One region of the Olleya sp. HaHaR_3_96 genome, then DNA from elsewhere that is predicted to be linked to it. Evidence: riboswitches for the same ligand, from Rfam matches in the RefSeq annotation. Region 1 holds a riboswitch; the other holds the start of a gene.

Region 1 (4,444 bases):
TAATTTTGAAACATCCGAGTCCGTATTACCCATAAATTGCTCTCCCACATATTTACTTAAAAAAGATAGTTGTAAATTATCAATTGGTTTAAACACGATAGCATTTGACGCTACTACATCAGGAGAAAAAGAAATGTTTGTTTTCCCTAAATCTACAAGTCCACCATCTCTAGAAATTATAGTTTCTTCAGTTTTATTGGTACTAAAAGTTACATTTGGCTGTATCGAAAGTTGATTACTTAACTTTACTACAGCTTCTAACTCTACTCCTAAACGCGAGCTTTTACCTGAATTACTTCTAATAAATGTACCAACATCGTCAATCGCTCCTGTTAACACCAATTGCTCATTATAAAACATATAATACCCATTAATATTTAAAATTAAATTTTGATTTTTATACCTCCATCCTAATTCAAAATCATTTAATTGTTCTGGTTTTATATCTGGGTTACTTTCAAAATCACCTCTACTCGCTTCTCTGTTTGCTCTGGCATAAGAAAAGTAAAAATTATTTCTTGGATTTGCATTAAAAGAAATTCCTGCTTTTGGATTGAAAAAGCTGTATGTTTTGTCTATTTCAAAAACAACTAAATCAGAACTCATACCACTTGTATCATAATACACACTTCTAAATTGTAAATCTGCAAACAAACTTAACTTATCATTTAACTGATAGGTTGCTTTTGTAAAAGCACTAAAATCATATTTATCACCATCGCTATCGTAATAATGTGCTCTGATTTCGGAATTACTAGCATATTGCGACCAGATAACTTCTCCAAAATGATCACCATGATAAGAACTATAAAACAAACCAGTACTTAAATTTAGTTTTTCATTTTGATAAGTAACATTAGCATTTAATACGTAAAAATCGTTATCCAACCAACGTCTACGAATAACATCTGTCTTATTTATTGTTTCTCCTCCAATAGTAAGCTCTTCAAAACCGTAGGTAGAGAAATCTTCATTATCCTTATATTGTTCAAAATAACCAGACCCTTTTGTATAATTCAAGCCTAAGTTTGTAGACCAGTTATTATTAATCCTTTCATTCCAATGCAATTGATAATGGTCCTGCTTATAATCATCAACCTCATTATCATAATATTGTGTATTCCCGTTTTGATCTTCATATTCTCCAGAAGGGTTAAAAGTTCTATCTTCTTTAAGTTGCGTACTATCAATACCATTCCAAGCTTGATATGTCACTTCTTTTCCACCAAAAGTAACCGCTTTTATTTGCGTATTATCATCAATATAAACACCTTGAAGAAAATAAGATTTTAAATCTGAAATCGCTCTGTCTATATAACCATCAGAGTTAATTTGAGATAATCTACCCGAAATCTCTATATGATCATTCAATAAACCTGTGCTATATTTTACGGTATGCTTTCGGGTATTATAACTTCCAAAACTGTTAGATACCTCACCACTAGCCTCTTTTGTAACTGCATCTGTTAATACGTTTATACTTGCACCAAAAGCACCGGAACCATTAGTTGATGTACCAACACCCCGTTGTAGCTGTAAACTTTCTACAGACGATGTAAAATCCCCTAAGTTCACCCAAAAAGTACCTAAGCTTTCAGAATCGTTATATGGAATCCCGTTTATAGTAATGTTAGTTGATTGTGAACTTATTCCACGCACACGAATACCTGTATACCCAACCCCTGCTCCCGCATCACTTGTTGTTACCACCGATGGTAGGAAGTTTAATAATATCGGAATATCTTGACCCAAATTACGCGCCTCTAAATCAGCCTTGGACACGTTAGAATGTGTAATTGGCGCTTGGTCTTTTACACGAATAGATTGGATAAGCACCTCGTCAAGTGTTGTGATTTTTGTCGAATCCACTTCAACATTGTTTTGCTGTGCATTAGCACAAACAGATAACACTAGAAGTGTTAGAAAAGGAAATAAATTTTTCACTACGATTACATGTTAATCGAATAAAAAGAGGTGATTATTCTTTACTATTAAAATTGAATACTTTTCATACTACACCAAGATAATCTTAGCATACTACAATAACACAAAAGTGTGTCTAAAATTCCTAAACAGCATTACCTGTTCTAGGTTCAATGGGTATGATCTCAGCCGATATAGGCACCCCTTTTTTGAGAACGTTACAAAGGTAGATTAGAATTATTGATTTATGAAATATCAATTACATTTTTTTTAATCTACCAGAAATAGGATGTAATATAAATCTGTAAATCCAAGATTAACCTTGCAAAATCATGCGTTAATCAAGATTAGGTTTTCTCCTATTTATTTTCCGATCTGCGTTAATTTTTTTGTTTTTTAGACGCTTTCTGATGACTGCCCTTGGAATTTTGGTTGGTTTACGCTTCGCCTGAACCTTCAAAGCACCCTCTAAAATTGAAAACGCTCGTTTTATAACGATACTTTTATTTTTTAATTGGCTTCGACTTTCTCCACATTGTAATATTAAAACGGAAGCTTTAGTTAACCTATTTACCAATTTTACTTGAATTAGTCCTTTTTGATCTTCGCTTAATACTAAAGACTCCAAAATATCAAAACTAAGCTCTACTTTAGTCGCTACTTTATTTACATGTTGCCCTCCGCTACCAGAGCTTCTAATACCTTTTAATTTAAATTCCTTTTCTAAAGCAAACTTGTTTAGCATTTTACGACACTTGATGCGTTGGTTTTAATAAGTCATTAACCGTCTTAACAGGGTTAAAAGTCACTAATGGCACTTCGACAAAAATAGTATTCCAATTAGACATACTTCCATTCCAAAGCCCTGGTAATTCTAAAGCTTTAATTAATTTACTCCCCTTAGTTTTAGTGGTAATAAATGCTGTCTGCGGATCTACAAACTTCTGTAAATCATAAACCTCTCCTTTATAATTTTTTATACTACAGACTAAATCCACGGGATTAAAATGTGTTGCTTGCTTAAGAATATTTTTTTGATTTTTTGATTTTTTATTAATTTGTGCTGACTCCACAATTTGAAGAGACAAGTTTGCCCCTTCGTCTTTAACCCAAAAAGGTCCTCCTCCTGGTTCTCCTTCATTTTTAACCATCCCACAAATACGAATTGGCCTATCTAACTTATTTTTTAAATACTCAATTTGATATTGTTTTGAATATTTTTCAAACTCAGGAGAGATAACAACATTCATTTTGGTGATTAAAAACTCGGCTATTTCCAAAATATCTTTATCAGACACTTCGCTTTTATCTAATATTTTCGCAAACTCAAATGCTTTTTCTTTTATGTCAATTAATAAACCTGCAAGCATTTTTTTAGATTTAGCAACTTCTGTTTCATATTCATACACAACAACATTATCAATATTTTTAATAAAGATTAAGTCTGCATTAAACTCGTTTAAATTTTCAAGTAGCGCACCGTGCCCTGAAGGTCTAAAGTACAACTGATTATTATCTTCTCGTACAATTTCATTTTTTATCGTAACAGCAATAGTATCTGTTGCTTCTTTTTGATAAGAAAATGAAATATCAAATGCTGTATTAGTTTTTTGCTCCACAATTTGTTGAATTCTTTCAAACTCTTCTTTAAACTTATCGTTATGTTTCTCAGATATCGTAAAGTGAAGTGATGCTTTACCTTTGACAGACGCGTACAATGCGGCTTCAAACAAATGCTCTTCAAAAGCACTCGCTAAGTGATTTTTATACTTATGAAATGGCAACAATCCTTTAGGAAAATCACTGAAATATAATTGCTCCTCCTCCAAAACTGCTTTAATAAAAGCAAACAGTTTCTGATCGTTACTAGATTTTTTATCAATTTTACTATTCTCTTCTAAATATTGGATGACAAGTTTATAAAATGGCAACTTCTCTAATCCAATAAAGAATAAGGATAATTCAGACGCTTTATTTTTATTGATGTATGCATTTATACTTTCTTTTTTAGGCTTATAAGCCTTCAAAAAATCAAATAAAAACTTAAACATTCTAGTTGCTGCACCAGAAGCCGGCACAAACTTAACAATCTTTAATTGTTCTTTTTTGGAATCATAATTACTGATTAACTCAGAAGCTTTTTCATAAGAAAATTGAAAAATCCCGTCATCAATAGTCGCTGCTCTTTCCAAATTAATATAGGGAAGCCCCCTATTTAACAACTGTAATTGCTGCTCTACTTTTTTTAGAGTCAATCCTTTTTGATTGATAAAATCCGTGTCTATTTGGTTAAATTCCATCATTAAAATTTACTAATAATAAATCTATATGTTTTATTGCTAACTCCAATCTTGCCTTTTTATCACCTTTTAATAAAACATATGGTCTTTTATATTTTATTAAAGCCGATTCAAACTCGTTAAACATAGCTTCCCGTTCTTCAGGTTTATCACGCAGGTCGTCCGCCTCCCAAGGCGTATCAATATACGTTAAAAAGTATAAATCGTAAGAGTTTTCTAGC
Region 2 (4,444 bases), 1.8 Mb from region 1:
TACTTTGTATTGACGGTTGTTCTGTTTTTGAGTTAGGGATTGCAGTGGCATCCTTTTGCTTTTTTCGCAAAAGATACAACGGAAAGCCCGCCCACGCTTTTTTTTATAAGCGTGGGAACTTCCAAATGAGTTTATAAATAGACTTCTGAACCTTTCTCTTTAAATTCTTTTGATTTTTCTTCAAACCCTTTGGCGATAACTTCGTTATCCACAATGTCATTTTCGGCAGCAAAATCACGAACTTCCTGAGAAATCTTCATAGAACAGAATTTTGGTCCACACATCGAACAGAAGTGAGCCACCTTTGCACCATCGGCAGGTAGGGTTTCATCATGATATTCTAACGCACGTTCTGGATCAAGTCCTAAGTTAAATTGGTCGTACCAACGGAACTCAAAACGCGCCATACTTAAGGCATTATCTCTGTGCTGTGCACCAGGATGACCTTTTGCTAAATCCGCTGCATGCGCTGCCAATTTGTAAGTCACAACCCCTACACGAACGTCTTCTTTATTAGGTAAACCTAAGTGTTCTTTGGGAGTAACGTAGCACAACATGGCGCAACCAAACCAACCAATCATAGCCGCACCAATACCAGATGTAATATGATCGTAACCTGGTGCAATATCAGTGGTTAAAGGTCCTAACGTGTAAAAAGGAGCTTCGTCACAAACATCTATTTGCTTCTCCATATTTTCTTTAATCATATGCATTGGCACGTGACCAGGACCTTCAATAAAGCATTGCACTTCGTGTTTTCTTGCAATTTGTGTTAACTCACCAAGAGTTTCTAGTTCTGCAAACTGTGCCTCATCATTAGCATCTGCAACAGAGCCTGGACGTAATCCATCACCTAATGAAAACGCAACGTCATATTGTTTTAAGATCTCACAAATGTCTTCAAAATGGGTGTATAAAAAACTTTCTTTATGGTGTGCTAAACACCATTTTGCCATGATAGATCCGCCTCTAGAAACGATACCTGTAACGCGTTTTGCCGTCATTGGTATGTAACGTAACAACACACCAGCATGAATGGTAAAGTAATCCACACCCTGTTCTGCTTGTTCGATTAACGTATCACGGAAAATCTCCCATGTTAAATCCTCGGCAACACCATTTACTTTTTCTAAAGCTTGATAAATAGGCACTGTACCAATTGGCACTGGAGCGTTACGTACAATCCACTCGCGCGTTTCATGGATATTTTCTCCTGTAGATAAATCCATGATATTATCAGCACCCCAACGACAGGCCCATACTGCTTTTTCTACTTCTTCCTCTATGGAAGAAGTTACAGCAGAGTTACCAATATTAGCGTTAATTTTAACTAAGAAGTTACGGCCTAAAATCATAGGTTCTGCTTCTGGGTGATTAATGTTAGACGGAATTACGGCACGTCCTCTGGCCACCTCAGAACGTACAAATTCGGCAGTGATTTTTTCAGGAATAGACGCTCCAAAATGCTCCCCTTTATGTTGCTTTCTAATTTCGGTCATTTCGTCAATACGTTGATTTTCACGAATAGCGATGTATTCCATTTCTGGAGTAATGATACCTTTTTTAGCGTAGTGCAATTGTGTTACGTTTTCCCCTTTTTTAGCACGTAATGGCTTTTTTAATAAGGAAAAACGCATGTGATCTAAACTTTTATCATTTAAACGCATGTTGCAATAGTCTGAAGAAAATTGATCTAACCGTTCGACATTATTTCGGTCTAATATCCATTGTTCACGAATTCTTTCTATTCCTGCATGTACGTTTATCTCTTTATTAGGATCTGTATAAGGGCCAGAGGTGTCGTATACGGTGACTGGTTCGTTTGGTGTTTTCTTTTTTGTCATCGAATCTGTAGTATCACTTAATGCAATTTCTCGCATAGCAACTTTGATCTGAGGATGAATTTTTCCGGCTACATAAATTTTTGTAGAATTAGGAAACGGATGTCTTGTAATTCCGTTTTGCTTTGGTGCAGTGTCTTTATTTTTCATGTCTTTTGGTTGAATTGGCTTTTATATAAAGAAGGTTGATAGGATTATCCCCCTTGAGTAGCGGTTATAATTAAGATGTGATCACCATCGATTAACGTTGTAGTATTCCAATCGTTTTTGGTGATAATAGTCTGATTGATCGCCACAGCAATGCCATTAACCGGAATAGAAAGCACATTAAGTGCGCCTTCTAAAGAGCTATTTTTGGCAAATTGGTGTGTGGTATTATTTACTTTTATGTTTATCATTTGTTTAAAATCACTTAAAAAAAAGCATCATGCTTTTTTTGTAATGTTATAAACGATAAAAGTGTCGAGAATGGAAAAAAGGAGCAGTGTTGTGAATACAACAAACTGATAACTTTTCCCTCCGTTGGTATTAACCAAATCAGGTTCTAAGGATTTTTCTCAAACTAATTTAATAGCTACTCCTAAAGTTTACTACACAAATGTACTAATTTAATTGAATTATGTAGGGTGTATTTTATAAAATGTCGAATGCTATTATTTATTTTATTAAAATTGTATTTTAAATACAACAACATTAGTTAATGATGCCAAGTTTATAATTGTAAAATCTAAATATGCCAAAGGGCACTGTATAATCTTATAAATTTATGAAAGTAAAACAATTTAAATTTAGAGCTTTTTTAGTCGAAAAGTATTATAGAATGTGGAGTATTTTTGCTGTCCTATTAGTTTCTATAATAGTTGTTCCAGGCTTATTATTAGCAAATTACTTTTTACCTGATGACATGACAAATACACCTTTATTTTCACAACTATTTATATTAGTAATTATAGCAATACCCTTAATGATGGTATTGTTTATTGTAATTAATGCGTTATTTTTTAAGACGTTAAATGTTTCTTTAGGAGAATTGATTACAATACAAGGACATAAAAAAAAGCTATATCAATTTAATAAAAAGGATATCACTAAAATTATAATAAAAAGTAATGATGATAAAACAATTCATAACAGATTTAGAATTTTAGAAATGTATTTTAATGAAAATAAAAGCATTAATATTATCAGTAGAGATAAAAATCAAGAAGGTGTTTTTAATAATTTCCTTGAGGCCTGTATCTTATATTTTGATTTAAATAGAGATAGTGCAGAAAAAAGAGCTCTAAATACTTCAGGTGATTATAAATTAATTTTTAACCTTAAAAACTAAAAGCAAGAGAATTCTCAATTCTTTTTTTTGAAATTAAACTCTCAATCTGATAGCAAATTCAAGCAGATTTATAACAAGTAAAACCATTAGACAAAAAATAGTCGAATGATTTTACTCGTATTGTATTCCATTTGGATTACTTTTATCCCAGTTAAAAAATCAATACTAAACCAAGTAAAATGAACAAAATTCCACTAAAAAAGTACTACTTAATACTGTTATTATTAGCTGTTATGGTCGGCTGTAAAGATAACGTTACCTCAGACACATCTGATAAAAACATAGAGACTAGTAGTGATTCAGACTCTAGTGATGATTTAGAAGTAAAAACCTCTAACTTTTCAGAGAATGATAACGCATTAATCTGTTTATGGTCAAAAGTAGGTCTTAGAGATATTGCAGGAAGAAAAGGCGCTAAATATCTAGCAACTATCTATTTTGGAGAAACTGTAAAGTTTTTAGGAGAAAAAGAAACAGGAAGTGATAATAAAGAGTATTTAAAAATAGAGTTGTCTGATGGTGCTCAAGGTTGGGTTTACGAACATTTGTTTGCCGAAAACGGTAAGTTAGCGGTGCTTAAAAAGCCTTTAGCAATTTATAAAAGACCTGATGTCATGGAATTTGTTGGTAATAAGTTTGATAGAGGAGATATTGTTGTGCTCTTAGATCAAAGTAAAGGCGAATGGGAGAAAGTAACCGGTTTTGAGAAAAAGAATGAAGGTTGGATTAAAAAAAGTGATGACTTTGTATATGATGATTTAGATATTAAGTTAGCCATTTTATATAATAGAGCACTTAATGAAGATAATGCTTCTAAAAAAAATAAAAAGCTTAAATTAATTATGGATAATCCAGCGTTTCAACAATCAAACTTTATTGATATTGTTCAGAAATCTTTGGTAGTAGACGATAGTGAAGCCTATGGAATGATCAATGATCCTGATGGTTATACAAATATGAGAGAAGGTAAAGGGACAGACTATGCCATAGTGAAAAAAGTGTTTGAAGATGAGAAGTTTATTATTCAACGTAATAATGGTGATTGGTCTTTAATCCGTCTTGCGGATGGTACTAGTGGATGGATACATAGCAGTCGCATAAAAATAGTGAGAGAATAACAAATAGTCTATTTTATAAAAAAGCACTGCTCATTAAAATGCCTTTTCCTATTAAAAAAGAACAAGAGAAAATGCAAGAGAAAAAATAGTCGAATAATTTAATTCGTATTCTATTCAAATTGGATTATATTTATCCCTGTTAAAAAATCAATACT

What was found. A riboswitch is a leader RNA that binds a small molecule or an ion and turns the genes downstream of it on or off. The one in region 1 is predicted to bind thiamine pyrophosphate.
Region 2: another riboswitch for thiamine pyrophosphate. It lies ahead of thiS (sulfur carrier protein ThiS); the one in region 1 lies ahead of H0I26_RS04710 (TonB-dependent receptor).

The regions. Positions count from the first base shown of each region.
Region 1 covers NZ_CP058987.1:1,106,158-1,110,601, reverse strand. Annotated here, with positions in the region: gene H0I26_RS04710 (TonB-dependent receptor) at 1-1,944, opposite strand, end outside; TPP riboswitch at 2,049-2,139, opposite strand; gene arfB (alternative ribosome rescue aminoacyl-tRNA hydrolase ArfB) at 2,261-2,668, opposite strand; gene H0I26_RS04700 (DUF4301 family protein) at 2,670-4,226, opposite strand; gene H0I26_RS04695 (AAA family ATPase) at 4,213-4,444, opposite strand, start outside.
Region 2 covers NZ_CP058987.1:2,912,643-2,917,086, reverse strand. Annotated here, with positions in the region: gene thiC (phosphomethylpyrimidine synthase ThiC) at 132-1,991, opposite strand; gene thiS (sulfur carrier protein ThiS) at 2,036-2,239, opposite strand; TPP riboswitch at 2,339-2,433, opposite strand; gene H0I26_RS12765 (hypothetical protein) at 2,608-3,171, shown strand; gene H0I26_RS12760 (SH3 domain-containing protein) at 3,351-4,289, shown strand.